One region of the Sphingobacterium sp. UBA1897 genome, then DNA from elsewhere that is predicted to be linked to it. Evidence: riboswitches for the same ligand, from Rfam matches in the RefSeq annotation. Region 1 holds a riboswitch; each other region holds the start of a gene.
The links. A riboswitch is a leader RNA that binds a small molecule or an ion and turns the genes downstream of it on or off. The one in region 1 is predicted to bind S-adenosylmethionine.
Positions count from the first base shown of each region.

Region 2: another riboswitch for S-adenosylmethionine. It lies ahead of B4N43_RS13945 (5-oxoprolinase); the one in region 1 lies ahead of B4N43_RS21930 (O-acetylhomoserine aminocarboxypropyltransferase/cysteine synthase family protein).
Region 3: another riboswitch for S-adenosylmethionine. It lies ahead of metF (methylenetetrahydrofolate reductase [NAD(P)H]); the one in region 1 lies ahead of B4N43_RS21930 (O-acetylhomoserine aminocarboxypropyltransferase/cysteine synthase family protein).
Region 4: another riboswitch for S-adenosylmethionine. It lies ahead of metE (5-methyltetrahydropteroyltriglutamate--homocysteine S-methyltransferase); the one in region 1 lies ahead of B4N43_RS21930 (O-acetylhomoserine aminocarboxypropyltransferase/cysteine synthase family protein).

Region 1 is NZ_DDGR01000031.1:280,919-285,297, reverse strand. It holds gene B4N43_RS21935 (FUSC family protein) at 1-1,762, shown strand, start outside; SAM riboswitch class I at 1,944-2,056, shown strand; gene B4N43_RS21930 (O-acetylhomoserine aminocarboxypropyltransferase/cysteine synthase family protein) at 2,312-3,622, shown strand; gene B4N43_RS21925 (homoserine O-acetyltransferase family protein) at 3,655-4,379, shown strand, end outside.
Region 2 is NZ_DDGR01000023.1:144,605-148,983, reverse strand. It holds gene B4N43_RS13955 (TolC family protein) at 1-921, opposite strand, end outside; gene B4N43_RS13950 (DUF3050 domain-containing protein) at 1,186-1,956, opposite strand; SAM-I-IV-variant riboswitch at 2,167-2,260, shown strand; gene B4N43_RS13945 (5-oxoprolinase) at 2,328-2,591, shown strand; gene B4N43_RS13940 (RagB/SusD family nutrient uptake outer membrane protein) at 2,691-4,208, opposite strand; gene B4N43_RS13935 (SusC/RagA family TonB-linked outer membrane protein) at 4,214-4,379, opposite strand, start outside.
Region 3 is NZ_DDGR01000018.1:367,651-372,029, reverse strand. It holds gene B4N43_RS09845 (DUF2723 domain-containing protein) at 1-726, opposite strand, end outside; gene metF (methylenetetrahydrofolate reductase [NAD(P)H]) at 977-1,933, opposite strand; SAM riboswitch class I at 2,004-2,106, opposite strand; gene B4N43_RS09835 (hypothetical protein) at 2,325-3,176, opposite strand; gene rimM (ribosome maturation factor RimM) at 3,280-3,804, opposite strand; gene B4N43_RS09825 (30S ribosomal protein S16) at 3,924-4,379, opposite strand, start outside.
Region 4 is NZ_DDGR01000001.1:205,802-210,180, reverse strand. It holds gene B4N43_RS00815 (sensor histidine kinase) at 1-667, shown strand, start outside; gene B4N43_RS00810 (response regulator transcription factor) at 770-1,459, shown strand; SAM riboswitch class I at 1,646-1,749, shown strand; gene metE (5-methyltetrahydropteroyltriglutamate--homocysteine S-methyltransferase) at 1,828-4,140, shown strand; gene B4N43_RS00800 (hypothetical protein) at 4,241-4,379, opposite strand, start outside.

The DNA of each region.
Region 1 (4,379 bases):
ATCATTGTTTACAGCGATTGTATTTCCGTATCATTGGCCCTTGGTTATATTGCTAGCGGCGGCCGGTTTTATATGTACGTTATACGGTATTTTTGGAGCTCGTTATGCTGCAATTGGAAACATGACATTGATTCTCATGAGTTTTGTGATCGGAATGGCCCCGCAACACCCCCTTGCAGTTAGTTTACAGATTACAACAGGATCCATTATATATTACTTTTTTAGCCTTTTACAGGCCTATATACAACCTTATCGCTCGCTAAAACATGCGATGGCCAATGGTTTTCATGGATTATCCCAATTTCTATTGATACGATCCCAGTCTTACGATCCCGATATTCCTTTGAATATAACGTACAGTCGCGTAGGCAAAATTCATGGCCAGATCAGCGAACAGCAGGAAAAAATCAGGTCGCTTCTTTTTCGAGAAAAAAAAATCATAAGCCAACAGTGGCATAAAAGCAATTATTGGCTCAGTCAAGTTTATGGGTTAATTGACCTCCATGAGTTAATTATTGCACTTGATCACGATTATGATGCGATTCGCAAAAACCTTGCAGACACGGGCAGCCTCCCTTTAATCCGTCAAACAATCAAATTATTAGCTTTAGAAATTGATAGCTTTTCACAACCTAACAAGAGGTTTCGGTATGCACATCAATTATATCACAATAACTTTAAAATTAATGCCCTCTTACAGGATTTAAAAGAAATTCAAGAAGAGCAGGCCGGTCAAGCAAAAAGTATATTATGTTCGATCATAAGCAACATCGAAGCAATTATTGAAGTGCTCAACCGAATTCAGGTGGCTTTTTATCAAAATCAGGAAATCCAGGATAAGATTGACAGCAGTGAGTACCAACAATTTATCAATCGACCTTTGCGCAATCTTGCTGATCTAAAAAGTAAACTCCATCTGAATAACCCGCTTTTTCGATTTGCCGTTCGGATGGCTCTTCTTTTTGGAACAGGCGCATTGATCGGTATTTTATTTTTAGATTTTAAATATACCTATTGGATCTTACTGACGATCGCTATTGTTGCCAGACCAGCATTTTCAATGACAAAAAAGCGTAATATAGAGCGTATTGTAGGCACATTCTCGGGTATAATCGTTGGCATATTCTGCTTAATTGCTATTCATTTTCTCCCGGCTCTTCTTACCATAGCTGCATTAGGTCTTTTCGGATTCTTTTTATTCAATCGATCTAATTATATGGTCAGTGTCATCTTTATTACCTTGGGAATTGTAATTGCGCTCAATTTGTTTGAAGGCAATATCAATCTCATTTTAGGCAGCCGAATACTTTTCACACTCATTGGAGCATTCTTGGCTATAGCAGGTTATTTCTTGATCCCCGTACGCCAGAGCACAGGCATGGTTCAGCTGGCAAAAGAAGTATCCCTTTACAACGAACATTATTTCCAGATCATCAATAACCGTCTGTCGGACGAGAGACAAAGTTCGTTTGATATACGACTGGCTAGAAAAAAAGCGCAGACTGCCATGGCCCTGTTTTCAGACGCTATCAATCAAATGAAAAAAGAACCCGAACACAAATGGATGGATTGGTCACATATACACCATTTTCAGGCACTCTCTTATCAGGTCAACTCCCATTTGGTGGGTCTTTCGCTATCGTTAAACAAAAAGACGAATCACCACCTGACGTATGATATCCATAGTAGAATTGATGCACTTAAACCTCTTTTAACAGATTTAAATCAAATTGCAGAACGGATCAACTTAAAGAAATCGTAATACCCGATTGGCAGTTACTTATCAAGTTTCATCGGACAATATGCGATCCGATCGGTATGTTATTCAAAATTCCTTTAACTAAAAAACAGCTTTTCTTTTGCTTTAATAAAAAAAGAGTTTATATTTGTATCGTCTTCGAAAGAAGATTTCTAATCAACACCTCCCTTAATCAGTAGGTCTTGATTTATAAAGAAGTGGCGAGAGACTGGCTCAATGACCCACTGGCAACCTTCAATTTGTTTGAAAAGGTGCCAATTCCTGTCCAAAACAATATCGTTTTGGAGCATATAAATAACATAAGACAATGATTATTAAACTACTGAAGTCCATTAAAAATTCAGGTTCAACACAAGTGAGCCGCACGATAAGCGAAAGTGTAAGCCATCATACAACTGTATTGATGCGAATGCGTATGCATATGCACTTCCACGCTTGTTAAGAATCATTTCCTTTTTCTTGGATAAAGATTTAACAGACCCTTCAAGGAGGTGTGTATGCTTCTCTTTTTACTTAGCAATTTCTTTTTGAACCCTTAAAATCTGATATATTATGTCTTCAAACAAAAATTTAAAATTCGAAACTCTTCAGGTTCACGCTGGCCAAGTCGCTGACCCTACTACGGGATCTAGAGCAGTTCCTATATATCAAACAACATCTTTTGTATTTGAAAATGCCGAACACGGCGCAAACTTATTTGCATTAAAGCAGTTCGGCAATATTTATACACGGATTATGAATCCTACCACGGATGTTTTCGAACAACGTATTGCGGCACTGGAAGGTGGAGTCGCGGCTGTTGCTGTCGCATCTGGCCAGGCGGCACAGTTTATTGCATTAAATAATATCTTGGAAAGTGGTGACAATTTTGTTGCCGGATCCAACTTATACGGCGGTACATTCAACCAGTTTAAAGTTTCTTTTAAACGTCTGGGCATCGAAGCTCGATTTGCAACGGACGCCGAGGCAGATAAAATTGAAGCCCTCATTGATGATAAAACAAAGGCCATCTATGTTGAAACAATTGGAAACCCAAGTTTCAATATTCCAGACTTTGAGAAAATTGCTGCAGTAGCAAAAAAATATGACTTACCGTTAATCGTCGATAATACTTTTGGAGCTGGGGGATATTTATTTAAACCTTTGGAGTATGGTGCGAATGTGGTGGTTGAATCGGCTACTAAATGGATCGGTGGACATGGTACAAGCATTGGTGGTGTCATCGTCGACGGCGGAAACTACAATTGGGGCAATGGAAAATACCCTCAATTTTCCGAACCATCTGAAGGCTATCATGGCTTAGTTTTTTCCGAAGTTTTCGGTGAAGGCGGACCGTTTGGAAATATTCAATTTGCCATTCGGGCACGTGTGGAAGGGCTTCGGGATTTCGGACCAGCACTCTCCCCTTTCAATTCATTCTTATTACTACAAGGACTTGAAACCCTGTCTTTGCGGGTGCAACGCCATGTAGACAACACTTTAGAGATAGCTAAATGGCTTGAGGCGCATCCACAGGTAGAAAAAGTAAACTATCCGGGCTTAAAAAGCTCTCCGAGCTTCGCTAACGCACAAAAATACCTTAAAAATGGCTATGGTGCAGTGCTTTCTTTCCAGCTCAAAGGTGACGCAGCACAAAAGGCCAATAGCTTTATCGACAGCTTAGAATTGATCAGTCACCTGGCCAACGTCGGTGATACGAAGTCATTGATTATCCATCCAGCAGCGACTACTCACCAACAATTGAGTGATGAAGATCAAGCCAATGCTGGAGTGTTCAAAGGTTTATTACGTCTTTCTGTAGGAATAGAACATATTGATGACATCAAAGCTGATTTACAACAAGCTTTTGATAAAATTAAATAATCAGATTTTTTCGGCTTAAACTTAAACGTAAAATGAGTAAGCATATTTATCTGCACCCGGAGCCTTTTGTATTTGAAAATGGAAGAGAGCTTACTGATTTACAAATCAGTTATGAAACATTTGGCAAACCCAACGCTGATCGCAGTAATGTGATCTGGGTTTGCCATGCACTAACGGCCAATGCAGATGTACTGGATTGGTGGTCAGGTCTTTTTGGAACAGGTGAATTATTTGATTCAAACGATTATTATATTATCTGCGCCAATGTCATAGGATCAGCATATAATAGCAGTAATCCGCTATCTGTAAACCCAGCTACTGGACAGCCTTACTACCTATCTTTTCCTGAATTTACAGTAAGAGATTTGATCAACGCACATCAATTTCTTGCAGACCACCTGGATATCAAACAAATAGAGATCCTTATTGGGGGCTCATTGGGCGGTCAACAAGCATTGGAATGGGCCGTATCACACAGTATAGCCATCAACCATCTAATCGTCGTTGGAACAAATGCCGTCCATTCACCATGGGGTATTGCATTCAATGAAAGTCAACGTCTTGCCATTACTACTGATCGAACCTTTTATGCGAATCATCCCGATGGCGGAGCTAAGGGTCTAAAAGTTGCACGCGCTATGGCACTGTTGTCTTACCGCAACTATACAACGTATGCCAACACACAAAAGGAGGATGATAACGAAAAACTCGATCATTATAAAGCATCCTCCTATCAAAACTATCAGGGTGAAAAATT
Region 2 (4,379 bases), on a different contig from region 1:
GCTTAATTTGAGCCCTGTGATACTCAGATTATACCAGCTGGGATTATAGGGATACAAGAAGACCTGTGGATTGGCAAAGGTAAATGTGCTGGTCAAACCCAACTCAGGAAGATAATTTGATCGCGCCTGTTTGACCGACAATTTCTTCAAAACAACTTCCTGTTCGGATTTTAGAAGGGAAAAAGCATGGCTTCGCGCTTCGGCAACAAGCGCTTCATAGCTGGGGCTTTCCACTTTAAAAGGTTCGGTCAAGGGGATAATCTCTGCTGTAATACCGCCAATTAGCTGCAGCTTCTGATTTGCAGCCTGAATATCATGACCGATCTGCACGAGCAACAGTTCCCGCTTCGAAAGTTCCAACGAAATACGCAAGACGTCACTGTGTAATACCACGCCCGCCTTATACAGATGCTCAATCTCCTTGAGCTGTACCCGTTGATCAGCAATATCCTGCTCGATTAAAGATCGGTTACTATACGACAGTTCCAAATCCAAAAAAAGATTGCAAACCTCCAATTTCGTCTGTGCTGCGGCATTCTTCCAATCGATTCTAGCCAGCTCATTTTCCAGTTTTTTGGACTCTATTTTCATTAGGTCCCGATGCCCATTGTAGAGGTTCAGATAAAAATCCAGGCCGCTATCGTACAAGTAATGAAGAATATCATGCTGGGAAGGTTTATTTAAAAGCCCCTGGTCATATACAGGCATATTACTTGCATAACTAGCAGAAGCTCTGGCGGAAATCTTAGGGAGCAACTCCATGCGTTGCTGCTGTACTGCCACCTCAGTTTCTTTGAGCTGCAAATAGGACTGCTCGATGTATTTACTGTTTTGTAGTGCTTTGTCGATCATGTCTTTCAGCGACATACGCAAAGAATCGAGGGCGAAGGTGTCCGAAATAGCGCATACTAACAATCCCATGGTTAGTATGCCTTTTGCCCAATAGGGAGGAAAAAAGTTCACGTGTGCTATGTAATTTTTTTGCGTTGCAAACTTAGACACTTATTGGAACTTGGATTTCTTCACAAACGCCAATATGTTATGGAAAAAAGACATTTTTTCATCAATTCAAACAAAAAGACCAATATCTGCCAAGAAGTCCTTACAATATCCTTTTTTACAGCACATAAAAAAGGCCTTTCAAATCATGATTTGAAAGGCCTTTCTCGACGGTATAATAATAGATTATCCGTATAAGGAATCTTCTATTGCATTCCACAACTGGATTCTTTTTTGTAGCGCAATTTTACTGATCTCTTTCATTTCCGTCCATTTAACCTCATCGTCCTTGGCAAGATCTGTGATCATCTGCATCGCCAACGGTCCATGCTCGTCGCCGTCAAGATCAATATGGCGTTGAAAATAATAAATAAAGCTATCCAGATTGGCTGTAGGAAAGTTTGTTTTAATTTCTTCCAAAATAGAGGTAAACATTCCCGGGATAAGATCTTCGCGTCCAAATGTAAATGCTGCAGCAATTTTATGCACCTCGCCCTCAGCAATCACTTCGAATGTAAAATTCAAAAAGTCTTTGATCCGCTTGTCCAATGTGGTCGTTGCAATGACATCGAATATGTTGCTCGATTTTTTGGCTTGAGCAATAAATTTGTTGACCAGATGAAGGTCGGCACCCATGGCATCCATGGCGTCCAGATACATCTCAAAATGGCTCAAACGGCGGCCATCAATGTATTCATCCGACTCCTCAGCCAATACAATTTCGTTGATTAGATAGCGTGTTGATGGATGCTCACTCGCAAACCAAGGTAAAGTCGTACAGGTCAATTTAATCTGTAAAGCTTTTAGTAAAGACATAAAATCCCATACAGCGTACACATGCCCTTCTGTAAAAGAACGTAGATTCTTGATCGTTTTGATCTTACGATATAAAGGGTGTTGCAATAATACCTCGCGTTCGGCAGCAATGTATTCGTTAATTTCCGCAATTCTATTCATGGCGCAAAAGTATTGTCTTATCTCTATTTTTAAAAGTATTTTCGATGAGATTACAGTAACATGATAAATTTTTCGCCCAGCTATCCGCTTCATAACCAAATCACAGCCAACCACGCGCCTCGCTTTTGACCTCCGTATTCCTGTTGCTAACGCCCATTTACCCTTAAAAACAAAAATATTTTTTATTATAAAAAATAATCTACTATATTTGTAGAGTATTCAGAATTGCATGATGCAATACCAACCGAGTGCAGGCACCGCGGTGGTAAATTAATACGGGTTTCGACCAAAATAAACGTCGCTGAACGATTATTTTCCCCAACAAGATCTGGATACAGTTTATGGTTTAATCCTTTAAATTTTTAAATTGTATGGCTACTACAACAAATCTTTACCAACACTTACTGGAAAAATTCAGTTATTACTCAACAGATGAACTGATACAGCTCAACAATGACACCATTTTGGGACAAGGCTGGGGTTCAGCCAAGGCAACCTTTAGAACAGCTTTGATCAGTACGTTCTCCAAAAGAGGATTGGATCTTTCCAACATCATTTCCAAGGAAGACGGTTTTACCTCGGTGAAGCATGTCCCTGTACGCTTGGAACAGAATGTCCTGATTCCTTTACAGTAATCGTTATCGGCAAAAAAAAAGCGCGCATCGAAAGGACTTCGTGCGCGCTGCTGTGGTTGGTTTAGGAAATTGCCGATTTAAAAGAAGGCAATAATCTTATTATTTATAGTTTGGATTCTGAATTAACACACCTGCGCTTTTCTCAATTTCTGTTTGTGGTAATGGCCAGCGGTAAAATTTGTCCTCAAAATGATAAGGCACTTTACTGTCTTTGACCGCATTGAGTACTTCGCCTGCGATATGCCAACGAATCAAGTCGTAATGCCGTAGTCCTTCGAAAGCGAGTTCAACCCTTCTTTCGTGGCGGATACGGTCGCGCATTTTTTCCTTGGTATAACCGGCAGGAAACCCGGGCATCTGAACGCGGCTTCTCAAGGTATTCATGGCATCGTAAACCGATGGGTCTGGTCCGGCGATTTCATTTTGTGCTTCAGCATACATCAATAACACCTCCCCAAACCGCAGTACAACCGCATCCTGTTGGCTCAATGTTGAAAAGCCAAAAGGTAAGTTGGCCGGATCCAAAAATTTCAATACCCCATAACCTGTAGGCCGCGGATTGGACGGTGTATGGATCTTACCGCCGCCAAAGTCAGGATGATCCACGAAAATTGTTTTGCTCAAGCGCGGATCCCTATCTTTGAAGGGATTGGCTCGGTCAGTTAAGGGTGATTCACCATAAGGCAAACCATCTTTGCATTCATAGGTATCCACCAGGTTTTGTAAAGGTGAAGCAGCGATCCAATCGCCTAGGTACATGTCCCAGGGGGCTGTATTATTCGGTGCCAGAAAATTGACCGAAAAGATAATCTCGGTATTGTTCTTCTGTGTTGCATCGCGAAAGACATTTTCAAAAGCCGTACTCAGGGTATACTCTTTCATGACATCGGTGCATAAGTCTTTTACCTCTTTCAAGATTGCTAAATCGGGCACCCCTTTGTCACCATAAGCCGCAAACAGTAAAACCCGTGCTTTCAAGGCTTTTGCTGAACTTGCGGTCGCATGCCCCCCATTATTGAAATAAGGTTTAGCCGCTAAGTTAGCGATCCCAAAATCCAGATCAGCCCGAATCTGTTTTAGGATATTCTCCGCACTTTCCTTTGGCTGACGTTGATTCTCCAGACTAAGGGAAGTCAGCACAAGCGGCACCTCACCATAAATACTGTACAATTGGAAATAAACAAAAGCACGGATAAAGCGGGCTTCGGCCTCCATATTTTTCTTCTCCCAATCGTTCATATCGGAGCCGTTATAGCCCTGAAGCTTCTCGATCAGGCGATTGGCACGTCCTATTCCCACATAAGCGTCGTTATAAATTCCGGTTTCATACCCCCCTGTGGTCGGATTTAAATTCCCACCTACGATTTCATTGACGCTACCTGAGTTGAACTGATTGTAGCCATTGTCGGTCAGACAGTCCCGGAAAGGCATCCCATAGGAGAACGTCTCACTCTGCAATGACGCGTATACACCGGCCAAGGCATTATCAAAATCCGATTTTTTGCTAAAATAGTTGTCCGAAGCAATCTGATCCAAAGGATTGAGGTCCAAGGCACTGTTACAGGAACCCAAAAATAGTCCGGATAGCATCAACGCTGTTATAAATTTCTTTTTCATAGCACTTAAAAGTTAACTTGTACACCAAATGAATAAATCTTGTTTTGTGGATACTGTACCAGATCACCATTTCCATAGCGTTCAGGGTCCAAGCCCTTAAATTTGGTCGCAGTAAGGAGGTTATCACCCGAAAAATAAACCCGTAGGCGTTCAATTTTATATTTTTTCAAC
Region 3 (4,379 bases), on a different contig from region 1:
GAGAACGACCAACCATTGAATAATTCCCCACAAAACAGCCCCCAAGATCAGCACTCCTACCAAGAAAGCTTTTATTGTACCTTTCGCATTAACCTGTCCTGCTCTTCTGAAATAGACAACCATCGCTATAGCCGGAATTGCCAACAGATTTAATAGGTGCACTCCGATCGAAAGGCCCATAACAAAAGCAATAAAAACCAGCCAACGATCGCTACCTTCCTCATCTGCACGGACTTCCCACTTTAAAATTGCCCAAAAAACAATCGCAGTACACAATGAAGACATCGCATATACCTCGGATTCAACAGCCGAATACCAAAATGAATCACTGAAGCAGAAAGCCATTGCACCAACTAAGCCCGCAGCAAAAATTTGGAAATAATTCGATAATTGAACTTTCTCTTGCCTGTTGAGTATCTTTTTGGCAATTGCTGTTATTGTCCAGAATAAAAATGTAACAGTAAGCCCACTGCAGATTGCGGATCCAATATTCATCCAATAGGCGATTTTACCTGCATTACCCAAAGCCAGGTTGGAAAATATATTCTGAATAAGAAGAAATAATGGTGCTCCCGGTTGGTGTGCCACTTCCAGCTTGTAGGCACAGGCAATAAATTCACCACAATCCCACCAGCTTACCGTCTTTTCAACGGTGGCGATATATACACATGTAGCAATTAGTCCGCAAGCAAAGCCGAGTAGAGAATTTAATCTAGTGTACGTCATAAGGTCAATTTGGTCTATTGTTAAAATCCTTTTTAGCACTTTAAGTTAAAAAGTTATCCTGACTCCAATAAGTTAATTAACACTATTTAACACAAGTATCTGACTATAAACAGGCTATTAAACCCTGAATATAGAGATCGACCTAAAACCACACGATCGAAATTCTGAACTTATTATAAGCTTTCACAACGAATACTACCCCAAAAAAAAAGAGAGCTTATGCGCTCCCTTTTCGTATTATTTTTATGAGTTAGGCTAGTTTTTCAACAATCTTCTTTGTTGGACCAGGATTACTCATCGTATAGAAATGTAATACCGGAGCGCCAAATTTAATCAGCTCCTGACATTGTTGCACCAACCACTCTTCACCTACTTGTCTAACGTCGGCATTCGTTTTACATGCTGAAACAGCATCGCTCAGTTCCTCCGGAATATCTAAATGAAATATCCTTGGTAGGGTAACCAACTGTTTTTTCGTTGTCAGTGGTTTCAATCCTGGAATAATAGGCACATGGATTCCATTGTCCCTACATTTTGTTACAAACTCCTTGTATTTTTCAACATTAAAGAACATCTGAGTCACAATAAACTCTGCTCCCATATCGACTTTTTGTTTCAGGTATTTAAAATCAGTATTGAAATTTGGCGATTCAAAATGCTTTTCGGGATAACCCGCTACACCGATGCAAAAATCAGTCTTTTCCGATGTGATAATGTCTTCATGCAGATACTTTCCTTTATTCATATCAGTTACCTGTTCCAGTAGGTCTGTTGCAAAGGCATGTCCACCATCGGTCGGTATAAAATCGGCATCGCCCTTACGTGCATCGCCCCGTAATACCAAGACGTTATCTATCCCCAGAAAGTTCAAATCGATCAATGCATTTTCAGTTTCCTCTTTTGTAAAACCACCACATATCAAATGGGGCACCGCATCTACTTTATATTTATTCATGATTGCAGCACATATCGCCACTGTTCCAGGACGTTTACGATAGGAAACGCGTTCCAGTAATCCACTCGCATGCTCTTTATAGATATAATCTTCCCGATGGTAGGTTACGTCGATAAACGGAGGTTTAAACTCCATCAGTTCATCCATGGTTTTAAAAATACTTTGGATGCCCTGCCCTTTCGCCGGTGGCAATAGCTCAAAAGAAAACAATGTTTTTCCTTTGGCATTCTGGATATGATCGATAATCTTCATTAAAAAACTGTTTTTAGTTTGGTTGGCTTACATCGAAACGCACACGTCGAGGAATCGTTTATCTACATGTAACTTATCTTTCCCACATGGAGTAGGGTAGAATTTAGCACCTTGAACAATACAGGTTGCTAAGGCTTCAACGGGTCTAGTCCCTCGGCCTTTCTCTATAAGCGTTGCTAATATCGTTTTAAAAAATCAAACGACAAAAATATTTTTTCGAAAAGGCAAAAATAGCGACAAAAAGACTGTAATAAATACGGCTTCAGGTTTATTCCCAGGCAATAATAGGAATTTACGCTCCCCAAAAAGTAAAAGACTTAAAAAAACAGATAAAATTAACGATCGAGGATCATCGACAACGAAGAGACTGACTACGTCACAACAGGATCGGCTAAAGATTCGTTGCTAGGGAATTCCGTAGATTTTTGAGATAAAATGTAATCAGTAAGAGTCCCGTAACATGGTACTCCTCTTTCGATCCATATTTAAAACCATCAAATAAATATTTGTAGGCGATTAATGCATTTTTTTCGTTGTAAAATAACTCTTTCCAAGAATCGGGAACATCTGCCCATGCCTTGAGCACAATGCCATTCTCAGCATAAATAATGGGTGATTCAACACCGTCCATTCGATAATCGTGATGTGTACCTGAACTTGATATGTGCTGGAAATAAGCGATAGAATAATCTACAAAATTCAATGCCCTGGCTTTTATCTCCATTTCACTTTCTGATTTTACAGGGGCATTTCGCCATAGATTCACTTGGCTATCAAATTTGCTCGGGGTCTCCCGGATAGGGGTTTTATCTAACGCAAAGTTGATATAAAGTTTTTCACTTGTGGGGACACGTGCTGAGCTAAACTGTGAAAAATCACCTCTCAGCTGAACAAAATCGTTTTTTACCTTAACAATATCCAAAGCGAGACTACCCTTTTTCTCATCGGTCAATTCTAATCGATCGCCGTCGAATCTATACTTACCGAAGAGTAGGATATCATCGATCGCCATGACAAATTTATCTTTATCATGGAGGGAGAGAAAGGACCGGTATATCGTAGGGTCATTACCATAGACATCTGCCTCCACATTTTGGGGTGATTCTCTTTTTACTTTATGATACTCCTCATTTGAATAGCCCAATATCATTTGGTAATTGCCTTCAGGAAAGTCCTTTTTCTTCCCAAAGAAAGCACAAGAAGACAACGAGAATAGGAATAGCAGCAGTAATAACGGTTTCAAAATAAATCAATAATTATGGCCAGTAATAATATACAGACCAAGATAAGAAATTACTGCAATAGTTCGTATACCGCTATTTATTTGAATAAGCTTGGGGATATGCTTATTCTTTATAAAGATCCACCAAGCCCTCTGGCAATTCAACTTCAATGATCTCCTCTTCGCCATCGATTCCTAAGATTAAATCATCGGACAATGGGAACATCAGTTCTTTACCGTCCATATTTACCGAAGCGACAAATTGCTGTGGAAATTCCTGAACATCTGTTATTTGCCCCAATTCACCATGGTTTTCATCAATCACTAAAAAACCGATTAAATCAGTATATCTAAAATCATCTGGATCGCGCTCGGGCATCTTATCATTGGAAAGATATAGCTTTTTACGTACAAGTACTTGAGCCTTATCGATATGATCCACATCCTCAAATGTCACATACGCTGTACTATTTTTTTGAAATTTAATGGTATCAACAAAATAAGGAACAAGTTTTTTGTTCACTTCCACAAAGACAACATCGATATTCAAACTCTCGTATTCCTCGAATTCAAAAAATAGTTGTACTTCTCCTTTAAGACCTCTTGTTTTACTGATGTAACCGATGTAAAAGCTTTGATCAATAGTCATATATTTCGTATTTAGCGATTAGCTGTGAGACATGATTTGGCAAACCATTAGCCTATTGGCTGTTTCAAAAAAAGCCGGCTCAAGATTGAGTCGGCTTTCTCGAATACTTTATGAAAGAATTAACCTTCAGTTTCTTCTGATGCAGGAGCTTCAGTCTCTTCAGCAGCAGTTTCTTCCGCTACAGGAGCATTTTTAGCAGCTACAGCAGCAGCTTTTTCTTCTTTTTTCTTAGCTTCAGCCACTAAAGCAGCTTTTTTAGCTTCAGCTTTAGTTTGTGCTAAACCATCTTTTTTACCAGAGATTCTTGCATCATTAGCTTCAGTCCAAGCTGTAAATTTAGCTTCAGCAGCAGCTTCATCAAAAGCACCTTTTTTCACACCACCTTGCAAGTGTTTTTTGTAAAGAACACCTTTGTAAGAAAGGATAGCGCGAGCAGTGTCAGTTGGTTGAGCACCTTTATTCATCCAATCCAAAGCTTTTTCAAAATCCAAAACGATAGTTGCTGGATTTGTGTTTGGGTTGTAAGAACCAATACGTTCGATGAATTTACCGTCACGTGGAGCGCGAGAATCCGC
Region 4 (4,379 bases), on a different contig from region 1:
CAACAACATGACGCATGAGTTTAAAACACCTGTTGCAACAATTATGATTGCCAGTGAGTCACTTAAAGATCCAGACATCAATGCCGACCATAAACGCGTTCAGAAATTGGCTAATATCATCTACGATGAGAATGTTAGGCTAGGAAATCATATTGAACGTGTGCTTGACCTAGCCCGATTGGAAAAGGAAACATTAAAGTTAGACCAGGTGGATGTGCATATTAATGATCTTGTTTCAGCAGTTACCGACAGTATGCAGTTAAGGATGCAAAATATCGGCGGAAAATTTTCCATAGATCTAGCGGCGGCGAAAGATGTTGTTGTTGGTGACGAACTGCATTTTTCGAATGTATTTTACAATTTATTGGATAATGCCATCAAGTACAGCAAAGGAGATTTACATGTCAACATCAATTCAAAAAATGTTGGCGATACCGTTGTCGTCACCATTGCCGACAACGGCATTGGGATGAGCCGAGATCACCTGCAAAAGATTTTCGACCAGTTCTACCGTATTCCAACTGGAAATGTTCATAATGTCAAAGGATTTGGTCTTGGCTTAAGTTATGTCCAGGACATCCTGAGAAGGCTGAACGGAAAAATTACAGTTAAAAGTGAAAAAGATAAGGGCACGACCTTTGAAGTAATTTTGCCTATTAAAAAATAAAACGTTCCTTTTTTGTATATTTCCTCTTTAAAAAATTTCAAAGGTTGAGGAAAACTGATTTATCAGTATCAAGGGACATTGGTGAAAATTAATATAATCATTATGCAAAAGATATTATTAGCAGAAGATGATCCTAATTTGGGGGATCTTTTAAAAGACTATCTCGAATTAAAGGGAAAATTTGACGTCACATTATGCACGGATGGAGATGAAGCGATTTCTCAATTCAAAAAAAATAACTACGACCTCTGTATTTTCGATGTCATGATGCCAAAAAAGGACGGATTTACAGTTGGACGTGAAATCAGAAAAACAAACAATACTGTTCCTATTATCTTTGCCACAGCAAAGGGGATGATGGAAGATAAAACCGAAGCCTTTGAATTAGGGGGAGATGATTATATCACAAAGCCTTTTCGAGTGGAGGAATTATTGCTCCGCATCAATGCTTTGCTGAAGCGCAGTGTTCGAGACAAAGAAGAGGAAGTGGTTGCTGATAAATTTGAAATTGGCGATTATTTCTTTGATTATACAAGTCAGCAAATTTCTTACAAAGGACAGATGCAAAAACTATCCACTAAAGAAGCGGAACTACTGCGCTTGCTTTGTTTAAAGAAAAATGATGTGCTGACCCGGGAAGAAGCTTTATTAAAAATATGGCATGATGACAACTACTTTACGGGTAGAAGTATGGATGTATTTCTCAGTAAACTTCGTAAATATCTAAAAGAAGATAGTAAAGTTGAAATTGTCAATGTGCACGGAAAAGGTTACAAACTTTTGGTGAGCTAAAAGAATGGGGAATGAGAAACAGTCATTCCCCATTTTTTATGCTACACAGCGTATTGAAACATGACATACACTAAATCACGGATGAAAAGAAAAGAACAAAACAATTTTATCCTTAGTAGAATATAAAAAATTGACGCACTTTTATAAAAAATTTGCATTTCAAAAAGAAATGTTCTAACTTAGCGTCGCTTATAGAGAAAGGCAGAGGGAATAGACCCGATGAAGCCTTAGCAACCTGTCCCTTGACAAGGTGCTAAATTCTACCCTACTTGATATGGGAATGATAAGCCGAAGTCACCGAATTCTAGTGTGTCCTTCTCTCTCTAGCAAGAAATATAGTTGAAAAAGAAATATTAAAAACATTCATTATGTTATTGACTAACAATTTAGGTTACCCTCGTGTGGGCGCGTTCCGCGAATTGAAAAAAGCCAATGAGGCCTATTGGGCTAAAAAATCTTCTGTTGAGGAATTATTGGACACAGCAAAAAAAATTCGTGAAGGCAATTGGAAAACACAAAAAGATGCTGGAATAGATTTGATCCCTTCCAATGATTTCTCTTTTTACGATCAAGTATTGGATTTAACCCTTACTGTTGGTGCAATTCCTGCTCGTTACCATTCTTTATTGAATAAAGTAGACAACAATTACAGCTTAGATCTATATTTTGCCATGGCGCGTGGTTTCCAACAAGAAGGAATCGACGTGACTGCAATGGAAATGACCAAGTGGTTGGATACCAACTACCACTATATGGTGCCAGAATTCACAAAAGATCAAGAATTCAAATTGACGTCCGAAAAATTCTTAAATGAATATAACGAAGCAAAATCATTGGGCATCGATACTAAACCAGTTCTATTAGGTCCTATCACTTACCTTTTGATCGGTAAAGAAAAAGAAGCTGGCTTTGACCGCATCGATTTATTGGATAAACTTGTTCCAGTATATGAGCAAATATTAGCTAAACTAGCTGAGGCCGGTGCGCAATATGTCCAGATTGACGAGCCTTTCTTAGCATTGGATTTAGATGCTAAAGTAAAAGCTTTATATCAACCTACTTTCGAAAAATTAGCTGCAGCAGCAAAAAATATCAAATTAATCGCGACGACTTACTTCGAAGCTTTAAAAGACAACGAAGATATCGCAGTTAACTTACCTATCCATGCTTTACATTTGGATTTGGTACGCGGTGAAAACCAATTGGATACGGTACTAGCTAAAGTTCCTGCTTCATTAACATTATCTTTGGGTATTGTTGAAGGCCGTAACATCTGGAAAAATGATTACGAAAAATCATTGGTTAAAATCAAACAAGCTGTTGATGCATTAGGAAAAGACCGTGTATGGGTAGCTCCTTCTTCATCATTGTTGCACGTTCCTTTCGACTTAGACAATGAACACAATGAGCAATCGCTACCAGCTGAAGTAAAAAACTGGTTAGCATTTGCTAAACAAAAATTAGCTGAGGTAAAAGACTTAGCCGTATTAGCAGAAGGTGAAGTTGATGCTGAAACAGCAAAACGCTTCGAAGCGAACAAAGCTGCCGCTGAAAGCCGTCGCACTTCTCCACTGATCCACAAACCAGAGGTTAAAACACGTACAAGCAATATCACTGATGACGATGCGAAACGTACTTCAGCATTTGCTGACCGTAAAGCAGCGCAACAAGCGAAGTTCAACTTGCCGGCATTCCCTACCACAACTATTGGTTCATTCCCGCAAACGAAAGATGTTCGTAAATGGAGAGCAGACCTGAAAAAAGGTGCTATCACGCAGGCAGAGTACGATAAAGCAATCGCAGAAGAAACTGAAAACACAATCCGTCTTCAAGAGCAATTGGATATCGACGTATTAGTACATGGCGAATTCGAACGTAACGACATGGTTGAATACTTCGGTGAACAATTGGCTGGTTACGCTTTCACACAAAACGGCTGGGTACAATCTTACGGTTCACGTTGTGTAAAACCTCCGATTATCTATGGTGATGTATACCGTCCTGAAGATATGACTGTCCGTTGGTCTTCATACGCTCAATCATTGACTAACCGTCCGGTTAAAGGTATGTTGACTGGTCCGGTTACCATCTTACAATGGTCTTTTGTACGTAATGATCAACCGCGTTCAACAACGACTTACCAAATTGCATTGGCGATCTTGGATGAAGTACAAGCGCTGGAAAAAGCAGGTATCAAAATCATACAAATCGATGAACCAGCAATCCGCGAAGGATTGCCGCTACGTAAAGCTGATCAAAAAGATTACTTGAACTGGGCAGTACGTGCTTTCCGTGTTTCTTCATCAAATGTAGAGGACGATACACAGATTCACACACACATGTGTTACTCTGAGTTCAATAATGTAATCGAAGACATCGCTGCAATGGATGCTGACGTCATCACGATTGAGACTTCACGCTCTCAAATGAAATTGTTGAATGCTTTCGCCGGTGATTTCAAATATCCAAACGATATTGGTCCAGGTGTTTATGACATTCACTCACCACGTGTTCCAAGCAAAGATGAGATGGTAGATCTATTGCGTAAAGCAAAAGCAGTAGTTCCAGCAGAACAACTTTGGGTTAACCCTGACTGTGGTTTAAAAACTCGTGCTTGGCCAGAAACCAAAGCGGCTTTAGAGTCGATGGTTGAGGCTGCGAAAATCTTAAGAGCAGAATAATTCTTAAACTATTTTGATAAAGCCCTAGATGAAATTTCATCTAGGGCTTCTTTATTGGACCTTGGTTCGAAACAAAAACCGTCATCCGGATAATGTAAGACTATTTTCGGGTGTTCTTCTTTTCTTTCTTGTTTTCCTTTTCTTTCCCGTTCTTAATTTCCTGTTTCCCCTTAATCCGATCTTCAATCGACTTCAGGCTTGACGAAAAATCAAGATCAACATTCTCAAGTTGTGCCATC